DNA from 3 places in the Kineococcus endophyticus genome. Region 3 is predicted to be linked to each of the others. Evidence: riboswitches for the same ligand, from Rfam matches in the RefSeq annotation. Region 3 holds a riboswitch; each other region holds the start of a gene.
The links. Region 3 has a riboswitch for S-adenosylmethionine ahead of AB1207_RS05400 (MFS transporter). Riboswitches for the same ligand answer to the same signal wherever they lie in the genome.

Region 1: linked by a shared signal. The riboswitch ahead of AB1207_RS15980 (acyl-CoA dehydrogenase family protein) and the one ahead of AB1207_RS05400 (MFS transporter) in region 3 are both predicted to bind S-adenosylmethionine.
Region 2: linked by a shared signal. The riboswitch ahead of sfnG (dimethylsulfone monooxygenase SfnG) and the one ahead of AB1207_RS05400 (MFS transporter) in region 3 are both predicted to bind S-adenosylmethionine.

What each region holds. Positions count from the first base shown of each region.
Region 1 is NZ_JBFNQN010000011.1:22,663-32,723, forward strand. Features, by position in the region: gene typA (translational GTPase TypA) at 1-275, shown strand, start outside; gene mshB (N-acetyl-1-D-myo-inositol-2-amino-2-deoxy-alpha-D-glucopyranoside deacetylase) at 393-1,460, shown strand; gene AB1207_RS15975 (AAA family ATPase) at 1,640-3,607, shown strand; SAM riboswitch class IV at 3,812-3,923, shown strand; gene AB1207_RS15980 (acyl-CoA dehydrogenase family protein) at 3,977-5,239, shown strand; gene AB1207_RS15985 (GNAT family N-acetyltransferase) at 5,332-6,348, opposite strand; gene fdxA (ferredoxin) at 6,447-6,773, shown strand; gene dapC (succinyldiaminopimelate transaminase) at 6,775-7,956, shown strand; gene AB1207_RS16000 (citrate synthase) at 8,028-9,314, shown strand; gene AB1207_RS16005 (hypothetical protein) at 9,325-10,061, opposite strand, start outside.
Region 2 is NZ_JBFNQN010000007.1:25,797-35,857, forward strand. Features, by position in the region: gene purH (bifunctional phosphoribosylaminoimidazolecarboxamide formyltransferase/IMP cyclohydrolase) at 1-1,349, shown strand, start outside; gene AB1207_RS11045 (DUF3017 domain-containing protein) at 1,366-1,647, shown strand; gene AB1207_RS11050 (MetQ/NlpA family ABC transporter substrate-binding protein) at 1,672-2,580, opposite strand; gene AB1207_RS11055 (methionine ABC transporter permease) at 2,570-3,373, opposite strand; gene AB1207_RS11060 (methionine ABC transporter ATP-binding protein) at 3,373-4,392, opposite strand; SAM riboswitch class IV at 4,567-4,676, opposite strand; SAM riboswitch class I at 4,837-4,919, shown strand; gene sfnG (dimethylsulfone monooxygenase SfnG) at 4,930-6,075, shown strand; gene AB1207_RS11070 (N-acetylmuramoyl-L-alanine amidase) at 6,293-7,048, shown strand; gene idi (isopentenyl-diphosphate Delta-isomerase) at 7,068-7,598, shown strand; gene AB1207_RS11080 (AAA family ATPase) at 7,561-10,061, opposite strand, start outside.
Region 3 is NZ_JBFNQN010000003.1:252,521-262,581, forward strand. Features, by position in the region: gene AB1207_RS05385 (electron transfer flavoprotein subunit alpha/FixB family protein) at 1-88, shown strand, start outside; gene AB1207_RS05390 (alpha/beta hydrolase) at 138-1,253, opposite strand; gene AB1207_RS05395 (SGNH/GDSL hydrolase family protein) at 1,336-2,130, opposite strand; SAM riboswitch class I at 2,336-2,438, shown strand; gene AB1207_RS05400 (MFS transporter) at 2,432-3,775, shown strand; gene AB1207_RS05405 (LLM class flavin-dependent oxidoreductase) at 3,772-5,136, shown strand; gene AB1207_RS05410 (PP2C family protein-serine/threonine phosphatase) at 5,148-6,419, opposite strand; gene AB1207_RS05415 (LysE family translocator) at 6,540-7,193, shown strand; gene htpX (zinc metalloprotease HtpX) at 7,274-8,155, shown strand; gene AB1207_RS05425 (alpha/beta hydrolase family protein) at 8,160-9,140, opposite strand; gene AB1207_RS05430 (YajQ family cyclic di-GMP-binding protein) at 9,142-9,633, opposite strand; tRNA gene AB1207_RS05435 (tRNA-Tyr) at 9,730-9,811, shown strand; tRNA gene AB1207_RS05440 (tRNA-Thr) at 9,927-9,998, shown strand; tRNA gene AB1207_RS05445 (tRNA-Met) at 10,027-10,061, shown strand, end outside.

The DNA.
Region 1 (10,061 bases), on a different contig from region 3:
AGGTGTACGAGGGCATGATCGTCGGGGAGAACTCCCGCGCCGACGACATGGACGTCAACATCACCAAGGAGAAGAAGCTCACCAACATGCGCTCGTCGACGTCCGACGAGTTCGAGCGCCTCATCCCGCCGCGCCACCTGTCCCTCGAGCAGTGCCTGGAGTTCTGCCGCGAGGACGAGTGCGTCGAGGTGACGCCGGAGGCCGTGCGCATCCGCAAGGTCGAGCTGGACCAGACCCAGCGCGCTCGCGCCACGTCCAAGGCCAAGCGCAGCTGACGCCCTGACGCCTCCGCAGAGCCCCGCGAGCCCCGTGCTCGCGGGGCTCTGCGCGTTCGGGGCTGCGGCGCGGCGGGTGTGATCGCGGGCGGGGGGCTACCGGGCCAGGATGGGGACATGACGACGACACCTCCCGAACGGCCCGACGACGCCGGGGCGGCGGTGGCGGGGCGCGACCCGCTGGAGATCGCGGCGGACGTCGTCGAGGACGCGCTGGGGGAGCTCGACCCCGAGGCGCTCGCGGCGATGGACGCCCTGGACCAGCCCCGGCGCATCCTCCTCGTCCACGCGCACCCGGACGACGAGACGATCGGCACCGGCGCGACGATGGCGCGCTACGCCGAGGCGGGAGCGAGCGTCACGCTGCTCACGGCCACCCGCGGGGAGCTGGGGGAGGTCATCCCGGCCGAGCTCGCCCACCTGGACCCCGACGCCCTGGGGGAGCACCGCACGCACGAGCTGGCGACGGCGATGGAGGCCCTCGGGGTCACCGACCACCGCTTCCTGACGCGTCCCGACGGCTCGGGGTACCGGGACTCGGGCATGGTCTGGCTCGCGCCGGGGCAGGCCGCGTCGACGACGGTGGACGGCGGGGAGGTCGACCCGCGGGCGCTCACGGCGGCCGACCCCGACGAGGTCGCCGCGCAGGTCGCGGCCGTCGTGCGCGAGGTGCGTCCGCAGGTCGTCGTCACCTACGAACCGGGCGGCGGGTACGGCCACCCCGACCACGTCCGGGTGCACGAGGCCACCGTGCGCGCCCTGGTGCTGGCGGCGGGTGACCAGCACGACGGGACGGTGCCGTGGCAGGTCGCGAAGGTCTACGAGATCGTCCAGCCCGAGTCGGCCGTCCGGGTGGCGTTGCGCGCCCTCGCCGGGACCGGGGCCGCGGGCGCCGGGGACCCCGACGGGACGCTGCCGAGCGTCGTCGTGCCCGACGGGGAGGTCACGACGGTGGTCGACGGCACGGGACAGCTGCCCGCCAAGCTCGCCGCGCTGCGCGCCCACGCCACCCAGGTCGAGCTCGACCTCGACGCCGACGTGCCCGTCATGCGCCTGTCCAACGGTGTGCCGCAACCGGTCTGGCCGACCGAGCACTTCCGCCTGCGGCACGGCGTGGCCTCGGGGCCGTTCGACGCCGACGGTCGGGAGACGGACCTGTTCGCCGGCGTCGCCCCCGCGGAGTGACGCGGCGCTAGCACACCGCGGCGTCGTGCGCCGGGTGATCGGTTCGACACGTTCCGTTGCTCCGGGCGGGTGAACGCGATCGTCCGAACGCGTCACGGTGGGTGGCCGTGCGTGAGGGGCCGGGGTTGGCTGGACCCACGTCCGGAACCCGCCGGGCGTGATCCGAGGAGGAGCGGCCCGTGGCCCACGTCCTGCGCGCCCCCGACGCCCGGCGCACGTCCGAGCAGCCCGCCCGTCACGGCGCACCCCGCGCCGGCCGCGACAGCGCCGACGTCGGCCGGCTGCGCGAGCGCAACCGCCGCCGCCGCACCCGGACGCTGCTGCTCGTCGTGCTCGCCGCGCTGCTCGTCCTCGACGTCCGCCTGGCCACCGGCGGGTCCCTCGTCCCGGACCTGCCGGCCGTCGACCCCCTGTACCTCATGATCGGCGTCTTCTTCGCCTTCATGATCGCGCTGATGCTCGGCCAGACCCTCGTCTCCGGGCGCTCGCCGCACGTCGTGTACCGGCCCGAGCAGATCGACGTCTCCCTCGACGACGTCAAGGGCCTGGACCCCGTCAAGGAGGACGTCGAGCGCAGCCTCGACCTGTTCCTCGGCTCGCGCACCTTCCGCAGCCGCATGGGCGGCCGTCCGCGCCGCGGCCTCCTCTTCGAGGGCTCGCCGGGCACGGGCAAGACGCACATGGCCAAGGCCATGGCGCGCGAGGCGGGCGTCCCGTTCCTCTTCGTCTCCGCGACCAGCTTCCAGTCCATGTGGTACGGCGCGACGGCCCGCAAGGTGCGCTCCTACTTCAAGGCCCTGCGCAAGGCCGCCCGCCGCGAGGGCGGCGCCATCGGGTTCATCGAGGAGATCGACGCGATCGCCGGTGCCCGCGGCGGCATGAGCTCGATGACCGCCGCCACGACCGCGAGCGTCATGGGCTGCGGTGGCCTCACCAACCTGCCCATGTCCCTGCCGGGTACCGCTCCCGCGACGGGACACGCTGCGCTGCAGACCGAACGGCTCGCCTCCAGCGAGGGTGCCAGCGGCGTCGTCAACGAGCTGCTCGTGCAGATGCAGTCCTTCGACGAGCCCACGACGTCCGAGCGCCTGCACGGCTGGTTCGTCGACACGGTGAACCGGTTCCTGCCCGCCGACCGCCGGCTCCAGCGTCCCGTCGGCGAACCCGTCGAGGTCCTGATCATCGCCGCGACCAACCGCGCCGACGCCCTCGACCCGGCGCTGCTGCGCCCCGGCCGCTTCGACCGCCGCATGACCTTCGGTCTGCCGGACAAGGCCGGTCGCCGGCAGCTCGTCGACCACTTCCTGGCCCGCAAGGCCCACGAGGCGCCCCTCGACGAGGCCGAGCGCCGCGACGCCCTGGCCGGCATCACCAACGGCTACTCGCCGGTGATGATCGAGAACCTGCTCGACGAGGCCCTCGTCAACGCGGTCCGCCGCGGCGGCGACGGCATGAGCTGGGCCGACGTCGAGCACGCCCGGCTCGTCACCGAGGTCGGCCTCGGCCAGCCGGTCGCCTACACCGACCACGAGGCGCGCCTCATCGCGACCCACGAGGCCGGGCACGCCGCCGTCGCGTGGCTCGTCGCGCCGCAGCGGCGCCTGGAGATCCTCACGATCGTCAAGCGCGCCAGCGCCCTCGGGCTGCTCGCCCACGGTGACGCCGAGGACGTCTACACCCGCTCGCGCACCGAGCTGGCCGGCATGATCAAGATCGCCTTCGGGGGGCAGGTGGCCGAGGAGCTGTTCTTCGGCGACGTCTCCACCGGTCCGGCCGGCGACCTGCAGTCGGCGACGTCGGTCGCCGCCCAGATGGTCGGCTCCGCGGGCATGGCGGGCACGCTCGTGTCCTTCGCCGCCGTCCAGCAGGGCGCCTTCGCCGACGGCAACCTCGTCTCCCGCGTCCTGGGCGACTCCGAGGGCCGCCGCCTGGTGGAGAACCTGCTGCGCGAGCAGAAGGAGGCCGTCCGCGAGCTGCTCGGTCGCCACCGCCACCTCGTCGAGGCGCTGCGCGACGCGCTGCTGGAGCGCCACGAGCTCATCGGCCACGAGATCACCGACGTGCTCCAGGCCGCGCAGGCCGAGCACGCGTCGGCTGCCCCGCAGCGGGTCATCGACCTGCGCGACCCCGCCGACCGGCGGATCTGAAGGCTCGTCGCGACCGGGACCCGGAGGGGAGTCCCGGTCGCGACGCAGGACCTCGCGACGGCACCGGAGCCGGGGGGCTGAGCTCCGGGGGGCGGTCGTCGCGAGTGGGGCACGGGAGCGGGGCACCCCGGGGGGCTGGGGTGCACCGCTCCCGTTCGGCCGTGCGCTTGAACCGGACCGGCAGGGTCTGGTTTCCTGCTCCCAGGTCATGAGCGCCAGCGCGAAGCCCCGGCTCGCTGGCCGGCAACCCTCCTCGTCGTGGGGTGCCCCGGGTGACGACCTGACCCTGGTGCTCCGGCACGGGTAAGGACGAACGGTCCCCGCGCCGCCGGCCCCCCGCCCGGGCCCTCCGCGACCGAGGAGACCCCGTTGACCAGCGACACGCTGACCGCCACCACCCAGTCCGCCGCCGAGCGCTTCGCCCCGCTCTTCGCCCGGTTCGCCGAGGGCGTCGTCGCCCGCGAGCAGGACCACGAGCTGCCGCGCGCGCAGGTGCGCGACCTCCTCGAGGCCGGGTTCGGCCGGCTGCGGGTGCCCGTCGCCGAGGGCGGGGAGGGGCTGGACCTCGTCGAGTTCGCCGACCTCCTCGTCGACCTGGCGGCCGCGGACTCCGCTCTGCCGCAGGTGTTCCGCGGGCACATCGCCTGGGTCGAGCAGGTGCTGAGCCTGCCGGCGGGGGAGTACCGGTCGCGCTGGGTCGAGCGCGTCGTCGCCGGTGAGCTCGTCGGCAACGCGTGGAGCGAGGTCGGGGACGGCGTCACGGGCCGGCAGCAGACGGTCGTGACCACCCGCGACGGGCGCACCAGCGTCAGCGGCCGCAAGTACTACACGACCGGCACGATCTTCGCGGACTGGACCGACGCCACCGCCCGCCGCGAGCTCCCGGACGGCTCCTTCGAGACCGTGACCGTCCTCGTGCCGGTCCACGCCGAGGGCGCGAGCGTCTCCGACGACTGGGACGGGTTCGGGCAGCAGCTCACCGGCACCGGCACCCTCGTCCTGGACGACGTCGAGGTGGACGCCGCCGACGTCGCCCCGTTCACCGACCGGTTCCGCTACCAGACGGCGCTCTACCAGCTCGTCCTGCTCGCGGTGCACGCCGGCATCGCCGCCGCCGTCGAGCGCGACACCGGCGCACAGGTGCGCGGCCGCACCCGCAGCTACACCCACGGCCTCGCCCCGCTCGTCCGGAACGACGCCCAGGTGCTGTCGGTCGTGGGGGAGATCTCCGCGACCGCCTTCACGGCCCGCGCCCTCGTCCGCGCTGCGGCGCAGGCCGTCCAGGGGGCCGCCGACACCGCGCACCTGCCCGGCACGGACGCCGACCGCGAGGCCAACGTGCTGGCCGAGATCCGCACGGCGCAGGCCCAGGTCGTCCTGTCCGAGACCGTCCCGCGCGCCGCGACGCTGCTCTTCAACACGCTCGGCGCGTCCGGCACGTCCCGCGCCAAGGACCTCGACCGGCACTGGCGCAACGCACGCACGGTCGCCTCGCACAACCCGGTGGTCTACAAGCAGCGCATCGTGGGGGACTGGTCGGTCAACGGCACCGAGCCGCCCTTCGTCTGGGACATCGGCACCCACGCGTCCGTGGACGCCGCGGCGGTGCGGTCGCAGGAGACGGGTCGGTAGTCCGGTGGCGAACGGGATGTCTGCACGCCGGGCCCCGAAAAGCGTCTTCTGAGCGCTTTCCCGGTCCGACGTGCAGACATCCCGTTCGCTCGTCAGCGCTGCGGCGCGACCCGGTAGTGGTAGGCGTGGTGGACGGTGAACCCGACGCCCGCGTACAGCGCCCGCGCGGCCGCGTTGTCGCCCTGCACCTGCAGGTAGGTCGACGCGGCGCCGCGCGAGCGGGCCCAGTCCGCGACCTCGGCCAGCACCCGCCGGCCGAGGCCGCGGCGCCGGTGCGAGGGGAGCGTCTCCACGGCCGTCACCCCGGCCCAGCCGGGGGACAGGGACCCGCGGGCGATCGCCACCGTCGTCCCGCCGTCCGTCCCGGTGTCGACGATCCGCACGAACACCTGCTCGTCGGCCGAGACGAGGATGCGGCGTCCGGCCGGCGGCACCGTCGGCAGCCCCTGGTAGTGGTACCGCTCGAGCCAGGCGTCGTCCGGCTCGGCGGACGTCTCGACGCGCAGGCCCGCGGGCAGCGGGACCTCCGCGGCACCGGGCAGGTCGTCGGTCGCGGCGGTCAGCACGACCGTCGGCGTCCGGACGGTCCAGCCGGTCGCGGCCAGCAGGTCGACGAGCGCGGTGCCCTCGCCCAGCCCGCCGTCGGGGTGGGCGACGGCCACGAGCGGCTGCAGCCCGCGGGCGGTGTGGAAGTCCACGACGGCGGCGACCGCCTCGCGCAGCGGCAGGCCCGGGTCCCCGAGCGCCAGGGCCGAGTTGGCCCGGCCCGTGAACCCCTCGCTCGCCCGCAGGCGCCAGCCGCCGAGGTCGACGCGCTCCAGCGGGCGCCAGTGCTCGGCCATGACGCGTTCGAGGTCCTCGGTCCCGACCGCGGTGTGCGGCGGGCCCTTGCGCGCCGGCGGCGGGGGTACGGGCTTGGCGGCCAGCACGTCCGCGCGGGCCACGACGACCTCCCCGCGCCGGGTGGCGATGCGCAGGGTCTCCCCGTCGTCGGCGAGCAGGTCCCCGAGGGCGTCGGTGGCCGAGCCGTCGGGCAGCCGGTGGCGCACGACGACGCGCCCGCCGACGGTCAGCGGGCGGACGAGCGCATCGGGCGTGGGGTCGGTCACTGCTCTCCCGGGGTGGTGCGTGTGCGGTGTGCCGCAGGCGTCGGCGATACTACGGAGGGCGTCCCGGCCGCCCGCCCGCCGGAGGAGGAGGACATCCCGTGACCTACGTCATCGCGCAACCCTGCGTCGACGTCAAGGACAAGGCCTGCATCGAAGAGTGCCCCGTGGACTGCATCTACGAGGGCAAGCGGTCGCTCTACATCCACCCGGACGAGTGCGTCGACTGCGGTGCCTGCGAGCCGGTCTGCCCCGTCGAGGCCATCTACTACGAGGACGACGTCCCCGAGCAGTGGTCGGCCTTCACGGCGGCCAACGTCGAGTTCTTCGACACCGTCGGCTCGCCCGGCGGCGCCGCCAAGATGGGCGTCATCGACACCGACCACGCGGTCGTCACCGCGCTGCCCCCGCAGGCCGAGGGCCACTGACGTGAGTGCGCCGACCCGCCACGAGCCGGTGACCGGGGCCCGCGGCCGGGTCGGCGCCTCGCTCCCCGACTTCCCCTGGGACTCCCTCGCGGGCGCCAAGGCCCGCGCCCGGTCCCACCCCGACGGGATCGTCGACCTGTCGGTCGGCACCCCCGTCGACCCGACCCCCGCCGTCGTCGCCGACGCCCTGCGCTCGGCCGCCGACGCCCCCGGCTACCCCCAGACGCACGGCACCGCGCCCCTGCGCGAGGCCGTCGCGGCCTGGTTCGCCCGCCGCCGCGGCGTCCCCGGCCTCGACCCGGACGGCGTCCTGCCCACGGTCGGCTCCAAGGAGCTGGTGGCCTGGCTGCCGTTCCTGCTCGGCGTGGGCGCGGGCGACACCGTCGCCCACCCCGCGGTGGCCTACCCGACGTACGACGTGGGGGCCCGGCTGGCCCGCGCGACGCCGCTGGGGGCGGACACCGTGGAGGAGCTGCAGACCGCCTGGGACGGCGGTGCGCGCATCCGGCTGCTGTGGCTGAACTCCCCGTCGAACCCGACCGGCGCGGTCCGGACGGTCGCCGAGCTCGCGGCCCTGGTGGCCTGGGCGCGCGAGCACGACGTCGTCGTCGCCTCCGACGAGTGCTACGCCGAGCTGGGCTGGTCCCCGGCCCACGACACGACGGCCGGGGGGCTCGTCGCCTCTGTCCTGGACCCGCGCGTGTGTGGGAACGATCACACCGGACTGCTCGTCGCGTACTCGACGTCCAAGCAGTCGAACCTCGCCGGGTACCGGGCCGCGTTCCTCGCCGGCGACCCGGCCCTGGTCGCCGAGCTCCTGGAGGTGCGCAAGCACGCCGGGATGATCGTCCCGTGGCCCGTGCAGGTGGCCCTGCAGGCCGCCCTGAGCGACGACGAGCACGTCGCCGCGCAGCGCGAGGTCTACCGCGCGCGGCGCGAGGTGCTGCGGAAGGCGTTGCAGGGCGCCGGTTTCCGCATCGACGCGAGCGAGGCCGGGCTCTACCTGTGGAGCACCCGGGACGAGCCGGCGCGCACGACCGTCGACCTGCTGGCCGACCGCGGGATCCTCGTCGCCCCCGGCGACTTCTACGGCCCGCCCGGGGCGCGGCACGTCCGCGTGGCCCTCACGGCGACCGACGAACGGGTGGCCCGCGTGGGGGACCGGCTGGCCGACCTGGCGTGACCGTCCGCCCGTCTTCCACCGGTGGCGGACCTGTGTCGCGGGTGGACGATCGGGGCGGGTACGGTCGCGACATGGCTGACTCCGTGACGCTGAAGCACGCCGGTGGGGAACTGGACCTCCCCGTGTCCCCTGCCACCGAGGGCGCCGCCGGCTTCGGCATCGGCAGCCTGCTGAAGGAGACCGGGCTGGTCACCCTCGACGCGGGCTTCACGAACACCGCCTCGTGCGCCAGCTCGATCACCTACATCGACGGCGACGAGGGGATCCTGCGCTACCGCGGGTACCCCATCGAGCAGCTGGCCGAGGGGTCGACGTTCGTCGAGACGAGCTTCCTGCTCATCCACGGCCACCTGCCGTCGGAGTCCGAGCTGGCCGACTTCACGGCGCGCATCCAGCGCCACACGCTGCTGCACGAGGACCTGAAGCGGTTCTTCGACGGTTTCCCCCGCGACGCGCACCCGATGCCCGTCCTGTCCAGCGCCGTCAGCGCGCTGTCGACGTTCTACCCGAACTCCCTCAACCCGTTCGACGCCGAGCAGGTCGAGCTGTCCACCGTCCGGCTGCTGGCCAAGCTGCCGACGATCGCTGCGTACGCGCACCGCAAGTCGCTGGGCCAGCCGCTGCTCTACCCGGACAACCGGCTCGGCCTGGTGGAGAACTTCACCCGGCTCGCGTTCGGGAACCCGGCCGAGGACTACGAGCTCGACCCGGTCCTCGTCCGCGCCCTCGACCAGCTCCTCATCCTGCACGCCGACCACGAGCAGAACTGCTCGACCTCCACGGTGCGGCTCGTCGGCTCGGGCCAGGCCAACCTCTTCGCCTCCGTCTCGGCCGGCATCCACGCGCTGTCCGGTCCGCTGCACGGCGGGGCGAACTCGGCCGTCCTCGACATGCTCGAGACCATCAAGAACTCCGACGACGACGTGGACACGTTCATGACCAAGGTCAAGAACAAGGAGAAGGGCGTGCGCCTGATGGGCTTCGGCCACCGGGTGTACAAGAACTACGACCCGCGCGCCGCCATCGTGAAGAAGACGGCGGACGAGGTCCTGTCCAAGCTCGGCAAGCGCGACGAACTCCTCGACATCGCCATGCGCCTGGAGGAGATCGCGCTGCACGACGAGTACTTCATCGAGCGCAAGCTCTACCCGAACGTGGACTTCTACACGGGCATCATCTACAAGGCGATGGGTTTCCCGACGAAGATGTTCACCGTCCTCTTCGCCCTCGGCCGCCTGCCCGGCTGGATCGCGCAGTGGCGCGAGATGATCAACGACCCGGCCACGAAGATCGGCCGCCCCCGCCAGGTGTACGTCGGCGAGGGCGCGCGCGACTACGTGCCGCTCGGGTCCCGCTGACCCGGCGCGCTCACGCGCCCAGGCGCACCTGGACGCCGCCCCGGGGGACCCCAGTGGCGGCGCTCGTCCAGCCGCGCCCGGACTCCTCGCGCGACCAGCGCGAACCCTCGACGCTGACCTCCGTCACGTCGTAGACCGAGGCGCTGGCCACGGACCAGCTCGCGACGGCCCAGGCCGTGCGCTGGGCGTCGTCCCCGCCCAGGGTGAACTCCACCGCCCGTCCTCGCGTCCCCGCGACCACCTCCGGTGCCGACGTCGTCACCTGGGTGCCGGCCGCGTCGGCGAAGCGCTGCGCCGCCGGGGCGAGTTCCACGTCGTCCCCGGACTCCTGCGACACCGGTGCCGGGCGCAGGTGGCAGGTGAAGCCGCCCGGGGTGTACCCCGTCAGGGCCGAGGCCACGAGCCGCGCCTCCGGTTCGTGGTCGCCGTAGGCGAGTGGGAAACCGCTGCGCTGCACGCGTTGTGCCGCATCGGTGACCGGCAGGTCGCGGTACCCCTCGACCTTGACCAGGGCGTCGTAGAAGGCGTTCGTCGCGTACACCGGGTCCTGCACCTGTTCCGGCGTTCCCCAGCCCTGGGAGGGCCGCTGCTGGAACAGGCCCAGGGAGTCGCGGTCGCCGTGGTCGAGGTTGCGCATCCCCGACTCCTGGACGATCGTCGCGATCCCGATCGTCGCCGCCCGCGCGGGCAGCCCCCGGCGGACGGCGATCCCGACGACCGTCGCGGCGTTCGCGGCCTGCTCGGGCG
Region 2 (10,061 bases), on a different contig from region 3:
ACCCCCGCGTGCACGCGGGGATCCTCGCCGACCGCCGGCTGCCCGACCACGTGCGTCAGCTCGCCGAGCTCGACGTCGAACCGTTCGACCTCGTCGTCGTGAACCTGTACCCCTTCGCCGCCACGGTCGCCTCCGGCGCCGCCTACGACGAGGTCGTCGAGCAGATCGACATCGGCGGCCCGTCGATGGTCCGCGCCGCCGCCAAGAACCACCCCAGCGTGGCCGTCGTCGTCGACCCCGCCCGCTACGGCGACGTCCTGACCGCCGTCGCCGACGGGGGTTTCGACCTGACCGCGCGCCGCCGGCTGGCCGCGGCCGCGTTCGCGCACACCGCGGCCTACGACACCGCGGTCGCGACCTGGTTCGCGCAGCAGACCCTCGACGCCGACGACGCGGGCTGGCCCGCCGTCGCCGGGGTCGCGCTCGAGCGCACCGACGTCCTGCGCTACGGCGAGAACCCGCACCAGCAGGCCGCCGTCTACGCCGACCCGACCGCCGCGCCCGGCATCGCCCAGGCCGTCCAGCTGCACGGCAAGGCCATGTCCTACAACAACTACGTCGACGCCGACGCCGCCCTGCGCGCCGCGTACGACCTGTCCGGCCCGGCCGTCGCCGTCATCAAGCACGCCAACCCGTGCGGCATCGCGACCGGCACGGACGTCGCCGACGCCCACGCCAAGGCCCACGCCTGCGACCCCGTCTCGGCCTACGGCGGGGTCATCGCCGCCAACCGCGTCGTCACGCGCGCCATGGCCGAGCAGGTCGCCCCGGTGTTCACGGAGGTCGTCATCGCCCCCGGGTTCGAGCCCGAGGCGCTGCAGGTGCTGCAGGAGAAGAAGAACGTCCGCCTCCTGCAGCTGCCCGAGGGCTACGGCCGGGCCGCGCAGGAGTGGCGCCACGTCTCCGGTGGGGTGCTCGTCCAGGACCTCGACGCGGTCGACGCCGACGGCGACGACCCGGCGGGCTGGACCCTGGCCGCCGGGGAGGCGGCCTCGCCCGAGGTGCTCGCCGACCTCGAGTTCGCCTGGCGCGCCGTGCGGTCCGTGCGGTCCAACGCGATCCTCCTGGCCAAGGACGGCGCCTCGGTCGGCGTCGGCATGGGCCAGGTCAACCGCGTCGACTCCTGCCGCCTCGCCGTCGACCGCGCCGGAGCCGACCGGGCCTCCGGCTCGGTCGCGGCCTCCGACGCGTTCTTCCCCTTCGCCGACGGCGCGCAGATCCTCCTCGACGCCGGCGTGCGGGCGATCGTGCAGCCCGGCGGGTCGATCCGCGACGCCGAGGTCGTCGAGGCCGCGACGAAGGCCGGCGTGACGATGTACTTCACCGGCGCCCGGCACTTCGCCCACTGACGGACGGGTGGACGTCGTGGCCGGCACCGAGCAGGTTCCCGCACCGCGCAACGCGGTCCTGCTGACCCTGGTCGGCGGGATCGTCGCGGCGCTGGCGCTCACGCTGCTCGCCGGCCCGACGGTCGGCGGGGTCCTGCTCGGCACCGACCTCGCCGTGGCCGCCGTCCTGCGGCTCGTCCTCCCGGTGCGGATCGCGGGTGCGCTCGCGGTCCGCTCCCGGGCGGTCGACGTCGCCATGCTGCTCGTGCTGGCCGTGTCGTGCCTGGTCCTCGCCGGGGTCGTGCCGACCCCGGTCTGAGGACCCCCGGGTGAGTGCCCCGGGTCAGTCCGCGTCGAGCGGCAGGAGCACGTCCTTCACGTCCGCGTTCGTCGCGAGGTACTCCTGGACCGCGGGGTCCTGGAACGTCGCGACGAGCGCCTTGATGTTGTCCGAGTCCTTCCACCGCGACCCGATGGTCAACTGCCCGGCGAACTCGTCGGGGGCGGTCGGGGCGAAGATCTGCTGCTCGATCGGGATCTTCGCCGCCAGGTAGTACTCGGTGTAGCCGACGGCCGCGTCCAGGTCGGGCAGCGCGCGGGACTGGGCGCCGAAGTCCAGCAGCGTGAAGTTCAGGTTCTTGGGGTTGGTCGCGATGTCGTCGACCGTGGCCTTCCCGACGTCCGTGCCCGGCTTCAGCGTGATGAGCCCGGCCTTCTGCAGGACGAACAACCCCTGCGACTCGTTGGCGGGGTCGGAGTACAGCGAGACCGTCCCGCCGTCCGGGATGTCCTGCGGGCTCCTCCACTTCGCCGACCACAGGCCGAAGCCCCAGCGGAACACCGGCGTGGCGGCCTCCTCCCGGAAGTCGGGGTTCGCCTGCAGGACCTGCCCGAGCCAGAGCTTGTGCTGGTAGATCGTCCCGGCCACCTCGCCGTCGCTGACGGCCCGGTTGATGGTGTTCGAGTCGGCGAGCGCCTTGAACGCGACCGTGATGCCGTGCTTGGGGGCGACGTCCTTCGCGATGAACTCGATGAGGGCCTCCTCGCGGGCGTTGCCCTCGGCCGTGGCGACGTACAGCGTCGCGCCCGCCTGGGTGTTCGCGGTGGCGTCGCCCCCGAGGCGCGGGACGACGATCGCGGCGGCGGCGCCGAGCAGGACCACGGCCCCGCCGGCGACGAACGGCCAGCGCCGCCGCTTGCGGATCTCGAAGCCGTGGTCGTCGGTGGTGGGTTCGCGGGTCTCAGTGGACAAGGGTCTTCTCCGGGTTCTGGGTGGTGTTCTGCGTGGTGTTCTGCGTGGTCTTCTGAGGGGTGTTCCGGGGGAGGGTGCGCGTGGGGGCCGAACGGCGGCGCGTGCGCGGATCGGCCGCGCGGGCCAGGGCGTCGCCGGTGAGCTGGACGAGGGCGACGAGCGCCACGAGGACGACGATGGTCGCGATCATCACGGCGTGGTCGAAGCGCTGGTACCCGTAGGTGACGGCGACGTAGCCGATGCCGCCGGCGCCGATGGTCCCGGCGATCGCGGAGTACTCGATCATCGCGATGGTGTTGATGGTCAGCCCGCCGATGATGGACGGCGTGGCCTCGGCCAGCTGCACGGTCGTGACGACCTGCAGCGGAGAGGCTCCCGAGGCCTGCGCCACCGTGACGAGGTGCGGCGGCACCGAGCGCAGGGAGTTCTCGACGATGCGCGCGAAGAACGCCGTGCCGGCCAGGACCATCGGGACGACGGCGGCGCGGATGCCGATGTTCGTGCCGGTGACGAACCGGGTGAACGGGACGAGCGCGGCCATCAGCACGAGGAACGGCAGCGACCGGCCGGTGCTGACGACCCAGGACAGGACGGTGTGCGCGGCCCGGTGCTCGAACAGCCCGCCGGGGGCGAGGTTGTGCACCAGGACGCCGATCGGCACGCCGAGCAGGACGACGATCGTCATGACGATGCCGACCGTGAGCAGCGTGTCGAGGAGCGCCGGCGCGATGAGCGCGGGGATCTGCGCCAGCGGGGTGTCGAGGTCCGAGGCGGCGGCGACGCTGAGCGGGATCACACGAGGTCCAGTTCTCGAGGGGTGGTCGCCGGGGTGGTCGCCGGGGTCTGCGCGTGCAGGCCGCGGCGGTCGAGGGCGGCGGTGAGGGCGGTGGGGTCGACCATCGCGGGGACGCCGAGGGTGGCGTGCCCGACGGTGCGTCCGGCGACGGTCCCGACCGACGCCCCGAGCAGGGCGAGGTCGTGGCCGAGTTCGCGCGAGGCCGCGGTGAGCCAGTCGGCCGGGACGTCGTCGCCGCGGTAGTGGACCTCCCAGACGACCAGACCGCCCGCGTCGCCCACGCCGCGGCGGGGCAGCAGCGCCGCCCCGACCGGGGAGGCCGGGTCGCGCAGCACGTCGAGCAGGGGTGCGGCCTCGACGATGCGTCCGTGGTCCAGGCGGGCGACGGCGTCGGCCACGTCCACGACGGTGTCCATCTCGTGGGTGATGAACAGGATCGCCAGGCCGAGGTCGTCGCGCAGTTCCCGCAGCAGACCCGTGATCGACGCCGTCGCCTGCGGGTCCAGCCCGGACGTCGCCTCGTCGGACAGCAGCACGCCGGGGCGCAGGGCGAGGGCGCGGGCGATGCCGACGCGCTGACGCTGCCCACCCGACAGTTCGTGGGGGTAGCGGTCGGCCAGCCCGGCCAGCCCGACCCGCTCGAGGAGCTCGGCGACGCGCCGCTTCCGGTCCCGGGGGACGACGCCGAGGTAGCGCAGGGGGAGTTCGACGTTCTGCGCGGCCGTGCGGCGGGTCTGCAGACCGTCGCTCTGGAAGATCGTCCCGATGCGGCGCCGCGCCTCCCGCAGCCGCTCCGCGCCGAGCTGGGTGAGGTCCTGGCCGCCGACGACGACCGACCCCGACGTGGGCCGCGTCAGCAGCGTCACGCACTGGGCGAGCGTGCTCTTCCCGGCACCGCTGGGCCCGACGACGGCGGTGATGCTGCCGGCGGGCACGGTGAGGTCGAGACGGTCGAGGACCGTCGTGGCGTGCGGGGGGTCCCCGTACGTCTTGGTGAGGTGGCGCAGTTCGATCACGACGACTCCTGGGCAGGGGGTCCAGCAGGGGGTCCAGCAGGGGGTCCAGCAGGGGGTCCGGCAGTCCGGGCAGGGGGGATCGCGGGCCCGGCGGGTGCGCCGGGTCCGGACGGGGGGCGAGCAGAGGGGTGCGCTCAGCGGGAGCGGGGACAGGCCTTCGACACGGGAACTCCAAGTTCGTCCTTGCCCGCACCACCTGCGGACCTGGTCCTCACCCGGAGCACCCCGTGACGAACCAGGGTTGCCGGCCAGCGAGCCGGGGCTTGACGCTGGCGCTCATGACCTGGGGGGACTCTGACAGCCGTCCGAGATCGTCGTCAAGCGGTTCCGGACGATCGGCGTCCGGAAAGGGTTCTCCGGCATGCGTTGCGCCGCAACGGTCCGAGTCCAGGTTCCGAAAAGCGGCGGCCGCTCCGGGGTGGGGGAGGAGGTACGCTGCGGTGGATCCCATCCAGAGCGGCTGAGAGACCTGGCTCGACGACGCCGCAGCAACCCCCCGGGGGTGCTACCGCCAGGTCCGATGGAGGACGCGCCGCGATGCCCCTGCACGAGCCCCTGAAGTTCGCCTACTGGGTCCCCAACGTCTCCGGTGGCCTCGTCGTCTCGACGATCGAGCAGCGCACGAGCCACGACCCGGCCTACAACGTCGAGGTCGCCAAGGCCGCCGAGCGCGTGGGGTTCGAGTACGCCCTGACCCAGGTGCGCTACCTCGCCTCCTACGGCGCCGACGCCCAGCACGAGTCGACCTCGTTCTCCCTGGCCCTGCTCCTGGCGACCGAACGCCTCAAGGTCATCGCCGCCGTCCACCCGTTCTTCTGGCACCCCGGTGTGCTCGCCAAGTTCGCCGCGACCACGCAGGAACTCACCGACAACCGCCTGGCGCTGAACATCGTGTCCGGCTGGTTCAAGAACGAGGCGACACAGCTCGGCGTCACGTGGCACGAGCACGACGACCGCTACAAGCAGTCCGAGGAGTTCATCGAACTGCTGCGCGGGGTGTGGAGCGAGGACGGCTACAGCCAGTCCGGCGACTTCTTCAACGCCACCGACATCACGTTCCGGCCGCAGCCGAAGGTCGCCCCGGAACTGTTCCAGGGCGGGAACTCCAGCGCCGCACAGGCCATGGCCGGCCGTGTGAGCGACTGGTACTTCATGAACGGCAAGTCCCTCGCCGGCGCGGCCCAGGGCGTCCGCGAGGTCTCCGCCCTCGCCGCCCAGAACGGCCGCACCGTCCGCTTCGGCCTCAACGGCTTCGCCCTCGTGCGCGACACGCGCGAGGAGGCCGAGGCCGTGCTCGAGGAGATCATCGCCAAGGCCGACCGCACCAAGGTCGAGGGCTTCGGCGCCGCCGTCCAGGAGGCGGGGAACTCCACGAAGGACGGCAAGGGCATGTGGGCGGACAGCGAGTTCCGCGACCTCGTGCAGTACAACGACGGGTTCCGCACCGGCCTCGTCGGCACCCCCGACGAGGTGGCGCGCCGTGTCCTGGCCTACCGGCTCGTGGGCGTCGACCTGCTGCTCCTGGGGTTCCTCCACGTCAAGGAGGAGGTCGAGGCGTTCGGCGAGCTCGTCATCCCGCGGGTGCGCGAGCTCGAGGCGCGCCTGGCCGCCGGGGAGGACCTGCAGCTCGGCGCCGAGCTCGACGAGGCCGTCGTCGCGGCGACGCAGCCCGTCCCGGCCTGACCCGCCCGTGCCGGGGAGGGGGACGGCTGTGCCGCGCGCTCGCGCTGTGCGGTCCGTCCCCCTCCTCGCGCTGCTGCTGGTGAGCGCCTGCTCCGCACCGGCGCCCGCGGCCCCGGGACCCTCGACGTCGAGCCCCCTGTCGAGCGCGACCCCTTCCACCCCGTCAGTGCAGCCGTCGTCACCCTCGTCCGTGCCGTCGTCCGCGGAGGCGTCCCCGGTGGCGTCGACGGTGGCGTCGGCGACCGGCGCCGTGACGCCGAGCCCGACCACCCCGTCCAGGGCCCCGGTGGTGCGGGCGGGCGCTCCGGTCGTCGTGCTGGACCCCGGGCACAACGGCGGCAACGCCGCCCACCCCGCGGTCGTGGACGCTCTCGTCCCGGCCGGCGGCTTCGAGAAGCCCTGCAACACCACCGGCACCGAGACCGACGTCGGGTACCCCGAGCACGCCTTCACCTTCGACGTCGCCCAGCGGACTGCGGCCCTGCTGCGCGCCCGGGGGACCACCGTCGTCCTGACCCGCACCGACGACACCGGTGTCGGTCCGTGCGTCGACGAGCGCGCGGCGGTCGCCAACGACGCCGGCGCCGCCCTCGCGGTGTCGATCCACGCCGACGGCGCACCCGCGGACGCCACCGGGTTCCACGTGGCCGAACCCGCGCTCGCCCCCGACGGCGGCAACCGCGCCGTCCTGGACCCGTCCGACGTGGCCGCGCGCGACCTGCTCCCGGCCTTCGCCACGGCGACGGGCCTGCCCCGGGCGGACTACCCGGGGAACCTCGTCGAGCCGGGCCTCACCCGGCGCTCCGACCTCGCCGGGCTGAACCTCGCCCGGACCCCGGCGGTGCTGCTGGAGGCGGGCAACATGCGCAACGCGCGGGAGGCGGCGCAACTGAGCGACCCGGCCTTCCGGCAGCGCGCCGCGGAGGGGATCGCCGCGGGTGTCGCGGCCTTCCTTGCGCGCAGCACCCCGTGAGACGGCTTACGGTGCGGGGGTGACCCTCGCTCCCGCCGACCCGACCGTCGAACTGGTCGTCCTGCTGACGGAGGACGGCACGCCCTGCGGCACGGCGCCGAAGGCGGACGTGCACCACACCAGCACCCCGCTGCACCTGGCCTTCTCCTGCTGGATCGTCGACGGGGCGGGCCGGACGCTGCTGACCCGCCGCGCGGCCGTGAAGCGGACGTGGCCCGGCGTGTGGACGAACTCCTTCTGCGGCCACCCCGGCCCGGGGGAGGAACCCGCCGACGCGGTGGCCCGGCGTTCGGTGCAGGAGCTCGGCGCCCCCGTCACCGACGTGCAGCCCCTGCTGCCGACGTTCCGCTACCGCGCCGTCATGGCCGACGGGACCGTCGAGAACGAGATCTGCCCCGTCTTCACCGCCCGCCTCGCCGGGGACCTGGCCCTCGACCCGAGCGAGGTCGACGACTACCGCTGGGTGGACCTCGCCCAGCTGCGGGCCGAGGTCGCCGCCGAACCCGGCCCGTTCAGCCCGTGGATGCGCCTGCAGCTGCAGGAGTTCTGACCGCCGGTCCCGACCCCTCGCCCGGGCCGTCGTCGAGGCGGAGGACGACGGCGCCCGGCAGGTCGGTGTGCAGTCCCGGCCCCGGGGCCAGCAGCAGCACCTGCGTCGTCGGGGCCACGTGCTCGAAGACGGCCGCGAGCCGCTTCAGCCGCTCGGGGTCGGTGTGCCCGAGGGCGTCGTCCAGGACGACGGGCACGCCGTCGGCCGGGTCGACCAGGGTGGCGCACGCGAGCCGCACCAGCACCGCCAGCTGCTCCTTGGCCCCCGTCGACAGGTGCTCGTAGGCGACGGTCCTGGAGTGCAGCGTCCGCTGCACGATCCGCAGGTCGTCGTCGAGGGTGATGGCGAACGTCTCGCCGAACACCGTGCGTCCCAGCTCCTCGAGGCGGTCGGTGAACGGCTGGACGTAGCGGCGGCGCTGGGTGTCGCGGTGCCGGTCCAGCGTGCGCAGCAGCAGCCGGGCCGCCGCGGCGCGACGCTCCAGACCCGCCTGCTCCTCGGCCAGCCGCTGCACGCGCGACTCGGCCTCGTCCCACGCCTCCTGCCGGGCTTCGCCGCCCATGACGGACAGCTTCGCCTCGAGCAGCACGAGGGCGTCGTCGAGCTCGTCCCGGCGCCCCGAGAGCGCGTCGAGGGCCGTCTGCACCTCGCGGGCCCGGCGCAGGACGGTCGCTTCGTCCCGGTCGGCGAGGTCGGTCTCGAGGGCCCGGACCTCCGCGTCCGTCCGGGCGGCCGCGTCACCGGTCTCCGCCGCGGCCCGTTCCAGCTCGGCGTCGCCGGTGGCGGCCCGGGCGGTCGCGAGCCGCTCGGCGGCGGTCGCCACCTCGGTCCGCGACAGCTCCAGCCGCGTCTGCAGGGCCGTCAGCTCGTGGGCCAGCCCGTCCGCGGTCCGGGCGAGGGCGGCGGCACGGGCCTGGACGTCGCGGCCGCGGGAGCGCTTCTCCTGCACCGCCTCCCGGGCCGCCGCCTCCGCCGCGCGCAGCGCCGGGAGGTCGTCCTCGCCGGTCGTCGGGCCGGTCGTCGGGCCGGTCGTGGGACCGGTCCCGAGGTCGGCCGCCAGCCGCTCGGCCTCGGCCCGCAGGGCGTCGGCGTCCGCGTCGGCCGTCAGCTGGGACAGCTGCGCGCGGGCGAGGTCGACGGCGGCCTGGGCCGCGCGCCGCTCCTCGTGCGCGGCGCGGGCCGCGGGGACGTCCTCGACGCCCGCGGCCGCCAGCAGCTCACGCAGCCCGGCCTCGGCGGCGTCCAGCTCGTCGGCCACCGGCCCCGTGTCGGCGCCGGGCAGCACGCGCACCGTGGCGAACCCGGCGACGTCGACGCTGAGCGGCCGGGTCGCGGCGTGCTCGGCCACCGTGCCCGCCGCGACGGGGCGGCCGTCCACGAGGACCTCGACGGCGGTCGCCTCCACGACGACGCGGGCGGCGACGGCCTCGGCGCGGGCCCGCAACCGGCGGACGGTGTCGTCGGCGGCCTCGATCGACCGCACGGTCGCGGCGTCCACGCGCAGCCCGGCGACCGCCGCGGCGGCCGTCCGGACCTCGTCGGCGGCCGCGGCGACGGCGGCCAGCCGCCGGCGGACCCGGCGCAGGGCGGCGCGGTCGGTGGCGCGGCGCACCGCCTCGTGGGCGGCGTCGGCGGCCTCGGCCGCCGCGTCCTGCGCTGCGGCGTGCTCCTGGGCGGCCGTCGCGGCGGCGACCGCCTCGGCCTCGTCGGCCTCAGCCGCGGGGCCGAGCTCGGCCGCCCGCGCCACGTCCTGGTCCAGGGCGGCCGTGCGGCGGGCCAGGTCCGCCGCCTCGCGCCGCCGCACCGCGAGGGCACCCTGGGCCTCCGCGGCCGCCCGCGCGGCCGCGGACGAGCGCTCCCGGGCGGCGGCGAGCCGTTCCCGGCGGCCGGCCAGGTCGGCGACCAGCTCGCCCAGCGCCGTGGCCTCCTCGGCGCGGACGGTCAGCTCGGCCTGCACGTCCGCGCGGTCGGCGGTCAGCTCGGCGTGCCGGTCGGCGTCGTCGGACAGCAGGTCCAGCGCCTCGCGCGCCCGTGCGGCTTCGGTGCGGGCGGCGGCGAGCTCCTCGGCGCACGTCCGGTGCCGGCCGGTCGGGCGCCCGGTCGCGGTCCAGAACTGCCCGGCCCGCTCGGCGGCCGCCGCGTGCAGCGACTGCGCCCGTTCGCCCGACGCGTCCACCGGCGCCGAGCCCGCGGCCGCGTCGAGCGCGGCGGCCAGCGCGGAACTGCCGCTGAGGGCCGCGTCGGCGCGGGCGGCACCGGGGGAAGCGTCCTGCAGCACCCGCAGCGCGTCCCAGAGGTCCTGGTCGAGGGTCTCGGTGAGGATGTCCCGGACCCGTTGGTGGGCCTCGTCGCCGGTGAGCTGCTCGGTCCGCGGGGCGTGCACGGTCAGCGTCGTCGCGGGCCTGCTGTGCCACTGCTTGCGCAGCGTGAACCGGTAGGGCCCCGTGCTGATCTCGGCCTCGA
Region 3 (10,061 bases):
CTTCGAGTTCGCCGACTACGGGATCGTCGGGGACCTCACCGAGGTCCTGCCGGCCCTCACCGCCGAACTCCGCCGCCGTCGCGGCTGACCCGGTCGTCGAGGCGGCCCCGCGCCCGGTTCCCGGGCGCGGGAGGGCCTCAGGCCGACGTCGGCGCGAAACCCTGCAGGTTCTCGCCCAGCCAGTCCAGGGCCTGCGGGACGAACCCGGCCCAGATGCTCGTGCGGTGCCCGCCCTGCTGCTGGGTCACCATCGTCACCTGCAGCGGCCCGTGCGCGGCCGCGGCCAGGGCCGACGTCGACGGCCAGGACAGCGAGTCGCTCTTGGAGGCCAAGGCCCACACGCGCACGGCGGGCGGGCTGACCTTGGCCAGGGTCACGAGGTCGAGCCGCTGCCCCGCGGGGCTGTTCAGCGCGAACGGCTTCCACGACCCGAAGTTCGGCCTGAAGTACCCGCCGAAGGAGATCGTCGCCCCGAACCGGTCCGGGTGCAGCATCGTCATCTGGTTGGCGCACCACGCGCCCATCGACAGGCCCATCGTCGCCCAGGAACTGGCCGTGCGGGCGGCCTGGTAGTGGCTCTCGACCCAGTCCGGGACGTCCTTCGACATCCACGTCTCCAGTTGCGGCTCACCGGGTCCGCCGTTCACGCACTCCGTGTCGCGGCCCGCGGGGATCTCCAGGTCGGGGAACACCAGGATGGGCGACACGATCTGCCGGCGGGCGACGGCGCCGTCGACCGAGGGCATGACGTCCATCGCCTCCAGCCACTGCTGCGGGGTTCCCGGGTAGCCGTGGAAGGCCTCGATGACGGGGTACCCGCCCGCCGGGGCGGGTGCCTTCCCGTACCCGGCGGGGAGCATGACGAGCACCGTCCCGGTGACGCCGGACGCCGGTCCGGGCACCTGCGCGCGGAACACGCGGCCGTCGTAGCCCGCGATCTGCTCGGCCTTCGGGTCGCTCACGGTCGTCGTGCCGCCGGTGCCCCCGCCGGACGTCGTCGTGGTCGTGGCGGACTGCGCGGACTGGATGCCGAGGAGGTCGTCCCAGTCGGAGTAGAGGCCGAACTTGGAGTTCACGACGAGGAACACGGCCACGAGGACGGTCAGGTTGACCGCGATGAGCGAGGCCGCCCGGCCCAGCAGCGCCAGCACCCCCCGCCGCGCCAGCAGCCTCCAGCCGACGACGATCGCGACCAGTGCCGCGCACGCCACCCCGATGGCCACCCACTGGGTGACCGGACTCGACAGACCCACCGTGGAACTCCCCCCGTACCTGCGAACGCCGGTGGGCGTTCCTCCCGATCATGGGGGAGTGAGGGACCGGGATGGCGCGTTCTCAGCGGATGTTCGGTGAACGTGTGGCGCGCTCGGAGGACAGGGCCGTGAGCACGGCGTCCGCGATGGCCCGCTGGCCCTTCGCGTTCGGGTGGTCCCCGTCGTCGGCCAGCAGCGGCGTGGGGTCCAGGCTCCCGTCGTCGCCGTGGAAGACCTGCCGCAGGCCCACGAACGTGACCCGGGCGCCCTTCGCGTCCACGGCGGCCTGCAGCTGGTCGTCGAAGGAGTCCGTCAGCTGGTCCTGCACGGCCTGTTCGGCGGGCGTGTACTCCTGGTCGGCGACCGCCCCGTCGAGCCCCACGGCCCAGTAGTCCAGGACGACGACCCGCGCCCCGGTGGGCACGATGCGGTCGACGGTGGCCGAGACCGTGGCGACGGCCTCGGCGGCGGCGCTGTCGACCTGCGCCTCGTCCGGCAGTGGGTCCGAGCCGTCGGCGAGGTCGGCCAGGTCGTTGGCGCCGGCCTCGAGCAGGACGACGTCGGTGGCGGAGAAGTCCGACAGGTCGTCCTCGACGGTGGCCGCGACGTCGTCGGACGTCGCGCCGTCCTCGGCGAGCTGCTCGAGCCCCACGCGCTGCCCGGGGGCCGCCAGGTCCGCCGCCACGAGGACGGGGAACGGCGAGCAGTCGCACTGGGCCCCCGTGGGGACGGAGTCGCCGAGGGAGACGACCCGCGTCGGGCGCAGGGGCCCCTCGGCACGCGCGCCGCCCGCGGCCGCGACCGTCTCCTCGGGCAGGGAGGCGGCCATGCTGCCCAGCAGGAGCAGCACGACGGCGCCGAAGCGGAGAGGTCTCACGCTCCGCACTGTGGCATCACCACCTGTGATCGACCCGTGAATCGGGGGAGGGACGGACCGGACCCGGCACCCTCGATGGTCGGCCCACCGGCCCCGTCGCGCCAGCCCGGGACCCCCCGACGGGGGCCACGGCGGCCGGGCGGCCGGACCCGCCACCCACCCGCCCGTGTTGCGGTACCCGGTGCGGGGTGGGGTACGTTCGCCGCAGCCATCCAGAGCGACCGAGAGACCTGGCTCGTCGACGTCGCAGCAACCATCCCGTCCCCGACGTGGGGCGGGACAGGTGCTTCCGCCAGGACCGATGGGAGATCTCGTGAGCGCCCTGCAGTCCCCCGACGTCCGCACCCGCCCGGCGGCCCGCACGGCCCGCCGTCGTGCGGCCCTCGGCAGCTTCGTCGGCACCACGATCGAGTGGTACGACTACTACCTCTACGGGACGGCGGCGGCGATCGTGCTCGGCCCGCTGTTCTTCCCCGACGTGGGCGGGGCCGTCGGTGTCGTCGCGGCGTTCGCCACCTACGCCGTCGGCTTCCTGGCCCGCCCGCTCGGCGGGGCCGTCGCCGGGCACGTCGGCGACCGGGTGGGCCGCAAGGCCGTCCTCGTCGCCTCCCTCCTCGTCATGGGCGTCTCCACGACCGCCGTCGGCCTGCTGCCGACGCACGCCCAGATCGGCGTCTGGGCTCCGGTCCTGCTCGTGCTGTGCCGTCTGCTGCAGGGGTTCTCGGCGGGCGGGGAGTGGGGCGGGGCCGTCCTGCTGGCCGTCGAGCACGCCCCCACGGGACGGCGCGGGTTGTTCGGTGCGATCCCGCAGACGGGCTCGGCCGCGGGCATGGTGCTGGCCAGCGGCGGGTTCTGGCTGACCCGCTCCCTCACCGACGACGACGCGTTCCTGGCCTGGGGGTGGCGGCTGCCGTTCCTGGCCAGCGCCGTCCTCGTCGTGGTCGGCCTGCTCATCCGGCTCAAGGTCACCGAGTCGCCCACCTTCGCCGCGGTCCGCGACGCCGAGGCGACCGCCCGCCGCCCGGTGGCGGAGGTCCTGCGCACCAACCGCCGCGGCGTCCTCGTCACGACCGGGATGCGGCTGGGGCAGAACGGGTCCTACGTCCTCTACACCGTCTTCGCGCTCAGCTACCTCGGCAGCGAGGTGCGTGCGGACGGGGCGGACGTGGGGTTGCTCGCGGTGCTCGTCGCGTCGGTGCTGAGCCTGGCGACGACCCCGTTCTGGGGGTGGTTGTCCGACCGCGTCGGCCGCCGCCCCGTCTACCTGGCCGGGTCGGTGCTGACGGCTGTGTTCTCCGTCCCCGCGTTCCTGCTGTTCGACACGGGGTCCACGGCCCTCGTCGTCGGGGCGGTCGTCGTCGCCGTCAACCTCGGCCACGACAGCCAGTACGGCGCCCAGGGCGCGTTCTTCGCCGAGCAGTTCGACGACCGGACGCGCTACAGCGGCGCGTCCCTGGGGTACTCGATCGGGGCCGTCCTGGGTGGGGGCCTGACCCCGCTCGTCGCAGCGTCGCTGCTGGCCGCCGGCGGGGGTTCGCCCTGGCTCGTCGCCGGCTACCTGACGTTCCTGGCGGTCCTCACGACCGTCGCCGCCGCCTGCACGCGCGAGACCGCGCACGAGCCCCTGGAGGGTCCCACCCCGTGAAACCGCTGCGCCTCAACGCCTTCGCCATGGCCTGCGTCGGGCACCAGGCCGCCGGCCTGTGGAGCCGGCCGGAGGACCGCAGCGCCGACTACCGCACGCTGCGGCACTGGACCGACCTCGCCCGGTTGCTCGAGCGCGGCGGCTTCGACGCGCTGTTCCTCGCCGACGTCCTCGGCACCTACGACGTGTACGGCGGGTCCCGCGATGCCGCCGTCCGCGCCGCGGCGCAGGTCCCCGTGAACGACCCCCTCGCGGCGGTGTCGGCGATGGCGGCGGTCACCGAGAACCTCGGGTTCGGCCTCACCGTCACGACGACGTACGAGCAGCCGTACTCCCTCGCTCGCCGGCTCACGACGCTCGACCACCTCACCGAGGGCCGGATCGCCTGGAACGTCGTCACGGGGTACCTCGACTCCGCCGCCCGCAACCTCGGGTTCACCGCCCAGGTCGCCCACGACGAGCGCTACGACGTCGCCGAGGAGTACCTCGAGGTCTGCTACAAGCTCTGGGAGGGGTCCTGGGAGGACGGCGCCGTCGTCCGCGACGCGGCCCGCGGCGTCTACGCGGACCCGGCGAAGGTGCACGACATCGCCCACCACGGCCGGTACTTCGACGTGCCCGGCGCGTTCCTGTGCGAACCCTCCCCGCAGCGCACGCCCGTCGTGTTCCAGGCCGGTTCCTCCCCGCGCGGGCAGGAGTTCGCGGCCCGCCACGCCGAGTGCGTCTTCGTCATCGCCCCGACCGCCGCGATCGCCCACCGCTCGGTGGACTCGCTGCGCCGCAAGGTGGAGGAGGCCGGGCGTGACCCCCGGTCCGTCGCCGTGTACGCGGGCCTGACCCCCGTCGTGCGCAGTTCCGACGCCGAGGCCCACGCCCTGCTGGCCGACCTGCGCGAGCACGCCAGCCGGGAGGGCGCGCTCGCCCTGTTCGGCGGCTGGACCGGCGTCGACCTCGCCGGGGCCGCGCCGGGGGACCGGCTGCAGCACGTCACGACCGACGCGAACCGCTCGGCGCTGCGCAGCTTCACCGACGACCCCGACCGGGACTGGACCGTCGACGACCTCGCGCAGTTCGTCGCGGTGGGCGGACGCGGCCCGGTGCTCGCGGGCTCGCCGCAGACCGTCGCCGACGAGCTGGAGGCCTTCGCCGAGGAGGCCGACGTCGACGGGTTCAACCTCATGTACGCGACCATGCCCGGCACCTTCGCCGACGTCGTCGACCACCTCGTGCCCGAGCTCGCCCGTCGCGGCCGGACGGCGCCGCCTCCACCGCCCGGGACGACGCTGCGCGAACGCCTCGGCACCGGCGACGGCCCGCGCCTCGCGGCCGCCCACGCCGGAGCCGGGTACCGCCGCCCCTGACGGGCTCCCCGTCAGGCGGTGTCGCGCACCGCGAGCACCGCGCAGTCGTCCTCGGAGTTCGCCACGTGCGCGGTGACGAGCTCGCCGAGCAGCGTCTCCAGCGGTTCGGTGTGGGTGCGCTCCAGGCTCGAGCGCAGCACGAGGATCCCGTCCCCGACGTCGCGGCCGCGGCGCTCCACGAGCCCGTCGGTGTAGAGGACGAGCGTCGCGCCGGCCGGCCACTCCCGGACGTGGTCGTGCCGGGGCCGCCCGGGCGCCACGCCCAGGGGGAGGTCCGGGTCGGCGAGCAGCACGGTGCTGTGCCCCTGCGCGTCGACGAGCAGCGGCGGGGGGTGCCCGGCCGTCGTCCAGTGCACCTGCCGCCCCGGCCCGGGCGGGTCCAGCCGCACGACGGCCATGGTCGCCAGCGTCAGGTCGCCGAGGGCGTCGAGCACGTGGTCGAGCCGGTGGACCAGCGCCGCCGGGTGCTCCTCGGGGTGGTCGACGGCGAGCGCCCGGAACATCGACCGCACCCGGCCCATGCGGGCGGCGGCCTCGATGTCGTGCCCGGCGACGTCACCGATGAGCAGCAGCACCCCGCCGTCCGGCAGGGCGATCGCGTCGTACCAGTCGCCGCCGACCTGCTCGTCCGTGGGTGACCACGGCAGGTAGCGGCTGGCCAGCTGCAGACCGGGCAGCGCGGGCAGCTCCGGCAGCATCGCGGCCTGCAGGGTGTGGGCGACGTCCCGGCGCTCGCGGTAGAGCTGCGCGCGGCGGGCGGCCTGGGCGGTGGCGTCGGCGACGGCCGTCACCAGGACGGCCTCGTCCTCGCGCAGGCTCCGCTCGACGTCCCAGGCGATGGTGAGGGCACCGATCCGGAAGCCCCCGGAGATCAGCAGCGGCAGCACGACCCCGGAGCGCAACCCGGTGCGCCGGTAGGTGTCCGCCGCGTCGGGGAAGGCCTCCAGCAGCTGGTCCAGCCGGTGGAACACCAGGGGCTTGCCGGTGCGGGCGACGCGGTGGGCGGGGGAGTCGACGTCCAGCGGGAGCCGCAGCCAGCGCTGCTCGGTGTCGTCGTCGAGCTGCCCCAGCGCGGGGGTCGTGAGGAACGGGCCCTCGATCATCGACACCGTCGTGTAGCTGGCGTCGAGGTCCTGGCGCATGAGGTCGCGGACGGCCAGGGCCACGTCCTCGACGCTGTCCGTGGCGGCCAGCGCGGTCGCCAGCCCGAGGAGGGTCGCGTCGCGACGGCCGGTCTGGTTCCTGGTCGAGGACGTCGTCGTCCGCGTCCCGCTCGCCTCCACCCGCGCCGTCCCGCCCCCCGCTGAGTCCTGCGCGCCGCCTCGGCGCCGCCTGAGAGTCACTCACAGTCCGGTGCCGTCACGCAACCACTGGATGGGCCGACCCGGTCCTACAGTCGGCGCGTGCCTCTCACCCTCGAGCAGGTCCTCGCCCTCGGTGCGACCTGCGCCGTGATCATCCTCGTCCCCGGCCCGAGCGTGCTGTTCATCGTGGGACGTGCGCTCGCGCACGGCCGGTCGACGGCGCTGCTGAGCGTCCTCGGCAACTCCCTCGGCAGCCTGCTCGCGGCGCTCGTCATCGCGGTCGGTCTGGGCCCCGTGCTGCAGCGGTGGGACGTCGTGCTGGAGGTCGTGAGGATCGCGGGCGCCGCCTACCTCGTGTGGCTGGGCGTGCAGGCCCTGCGCGGGGCCCGGCACGCCGGTCCCGCGCCCGCCACCGCCCCCGGCGGTGCGCCCGTGGCCGCCCGGCCGCAGCGCGCGCTGCGCGACGGTGTGGTCGTCGGGGTCAGCAACCCCAAGGTGTTCGTCATGTTCGCGGCCGTCCTGCCGCAGTTCGTCGAGCCGGCGGCGGGCTCGGTCCCGCTGCAGATGGCCCTGCTGAGCCTCGTCCCGGTCCTCATCGGGCTCGTCTGCGACAGCGGGTGGGGCCTGGCGGCCGCGCGCGTGCGGACGGCGTTCGTCGGGCGGCCGTCGCGGTTGCGGACGGTCACGCGGGTCGGGGGAGTCTCGATGATCGGTCTCGGCGTCGTGACCGCCGTGACCGGCCGCCACCGCTGACCCCCGACCACCACCCTGCGGAACGCGCGGGCGGGGTGCGGCGTTCAGCCTGACGAGACTCACCCGGGGGAAGGGACGGCATGCACCGGCACCACAACGGCGTCAAGACGGCCGTGCTCTTCGGCGCGATCTGGGCCGTGCTGCTGCTCATCGGGGGTCTGCTGGCGTCCTCCTTCCGCGCGCCGGTGATCCTGCTGGTCTTCGTCCTCATCGGGGTCGGGACCTCGGCCTACGGCTACTGGAACTCCGCGACGCTCGCCCTGCGCGCCATGCGCGCGCGGCCGGTCTCGGAGGCCGAGCAGCCGGCGACGTACCACATCGTGCGCGAGCTGTCGACGACGGCTCGGCAGCCGATGCCCCGCCTGTACGTCTCGCCGACCATGGCCCCCAACGCCTTCGCGACGGGACGCAACCCCGAGAACGCAGCGGTCTGCTGCACCGAGGGCATCCTGCAGATGCTGGACGAGCGCGAGCTGCGCGGCGTCCTGGGCCACGAGCTCATGCACGTCTACAACCGCGACATCCTCACGAGCTCGGTCGCGGGTGCCCTCGCCGGGATCATCACCTCGGTCGCGCAGTTCGGGCTGTTCTTCGGCTCGATGCTCGGCGGCGGCCGCGACGAGGACCGGCCGAACCCCCTGGCGATGCTGCTGCTCTCGCTCATGGCCCCGCTGGCCGCCACCGTCATCCAGCTCGCCATCTCCCGCACGCGCGAGTACGACGCGGACGAGGACGGCGCCAAGCTGACGGGGGACCCGCTGGCCCTCGCCTCGGCGCTGCGCAAGCTCGAGCTCGGCACCCGCCAGCTGCCGCTGCCGCCCGAGCGCGAGCTCGTGAACTCCAGTCACATGATGATCGCGAACCCGTTCCGCGGGCAGGGGGTGGCGAAGCTCTTCGCCACCCACCCGCCCATGGCCGAGCGCATCGCCCGGCTCGAGGCCCTCGCCGGCTACCGCCGCTGAGCGCTCAGCCCAGCCGGCTCTCCAGCCACGTCCGGAACAGCGGGACGATCGGCCCGCCCGGGTCCTTGCCCGCCACGTGGTTCGCGCCGGGGACGAGCTGCTCCTCGACGGTGTCGCCGGCCGCCCGGACGGTGTCGCAGAAGAACTCCGTCTGCGACACCGGGACGACCTCGTCGGAGGTGCCCGCACCGGCCCACAGCGGCATCCCGTACGGCGCGCGCCGCGAGGGGTCGCCGATCGTGAAGCGGTCGGGGACGTCGGTGGGGGAGCCGCCGAACAGCCCGGCGACGTTGGCGTCCTCGCCGTAGGCGACCGAGGGGTGCAGGACGCCGGACAGCGACGCGGCGAGCGCCGGGACGACCCGCGGGTCCGCGCCCGGAGCGCCCTGCGGCAGTCCGCGGCGGGCGGCCGCCCACATCGCCAGGTGGCCGCCGGCGGAGTGCCCGACGAGGCAGATCCGGTCCTGCGGCAGCGAGAACTGCGTGGCCGCGACGGTCGCGAGGTCGACGGCCGTGGCGGTGTCCGTGAACGTCGAGGGCCAGCCGCCGCCGTCCCCGTACCCCCGGTAGTCGACGTTGAGGACGGGGTACCCGCGCCCGACCATGTCGCCGACGAGGTCGTTGATGTCCCGCCGGTCGTAGCCCGCCTCCCAGCCGCCGCCGTGCACGACGACGAGCAGGACGTCCCGCCGCTCGCCCGTGGGCAGCCAGAGGTCGGAGACCTGCCGGTAGTGCTCGCCGTAGCGGTAGACCGTCCGCTGGGTCGAGCTGAGCCCGTTCGGGACGAACGAGGGGTCGGTGTCGGCGTCCGGGGTGCCGGTCGCGGTGGGGGACGGTGTGCTCGTCGTGGGCGCCGGAGCCGACGAGGTCGTCGCCGGCTCCGGGTCCCCGCCGTCCGAGCAGCCGGCCAGCACGCCACCGGTCAGGGCCAGGCCGAGCAACGCGCGGCGGTCGATCCCGGCGCCGGGCCGGGGGTGCGTGGTCACGTCAGCGGTAGTTGACGAACTGGAGCGCGACGTCGAGGTCGGCACCCTTGAGCAGCGCGATGACCGCCTGCAGGTCGTCGCGGTCCTTGGAGCTGACCCGCATCTCGTCGCCGGTGATCTGCGACTTCACGCCCTTGGGGCCCTCGTCGCGGATGATCTTGCCGATCTTCTTGGCGACGTCCTGGGCCAGCCCCTCCTTGAGGGTGGCGGTGATCCGGTACTCCTTGCCGGAGGGCACCGGCTCGGACGTGTCGAGCGCCTTGAGCGACACCCCGCGCTTGATGAGCTTGGTCTGCAGCACGTCGAGCACCGCGTTCACCCGGTCCTCGGAGTTGGCGACCATGAGGATCGACTCCCCGCTCCACCGGACGTCGGCCCCCACACCCTTGAAGTCGTAGCGCTGGGCGATCTCCTTGGCGGCCTGGTTGAGGGCGTTGTCGACCTCCTGGCGGTCGATCTTGCTGACGACGTCGAACGACGACTCGCTGGCCACGACGGGGGTCCTCCTGGTGCGGTTCGGGATCTCGGTTTCCGAGCAGGGCCTCGGGCTTGCTATCGTCTCACCCGTCACCAGCTCGCTGGTGGCACTGGCGGGTTGCCCGAGCGGCCAAAGGGAGCGGATTGTAAATCCGCCGGCGTAGCCTACGTTGGTTCGAATCCATCACCCGCCACGTCGCGAGTCGCGACCCGGTGCTCCGCGCGGAGCACCGGGTCGCGCCGTGTAAGGTCGTCACCGGCCGCGCACGCGGCAGCACGGCCAGCAACACGCACGACCTGCACAGCACCGCCCCGATAGCTCAGTGGTAGAGCACTTCCTTGGTAAGGAAGAGGTCTCGAGTTCAATCCTCGATCGGGGCTCGCAGCCGGCGGCCTCCGCCGGACGCACGGCGGGGTAGCTCAGTTGGTAGAGCAAGCGGCTCA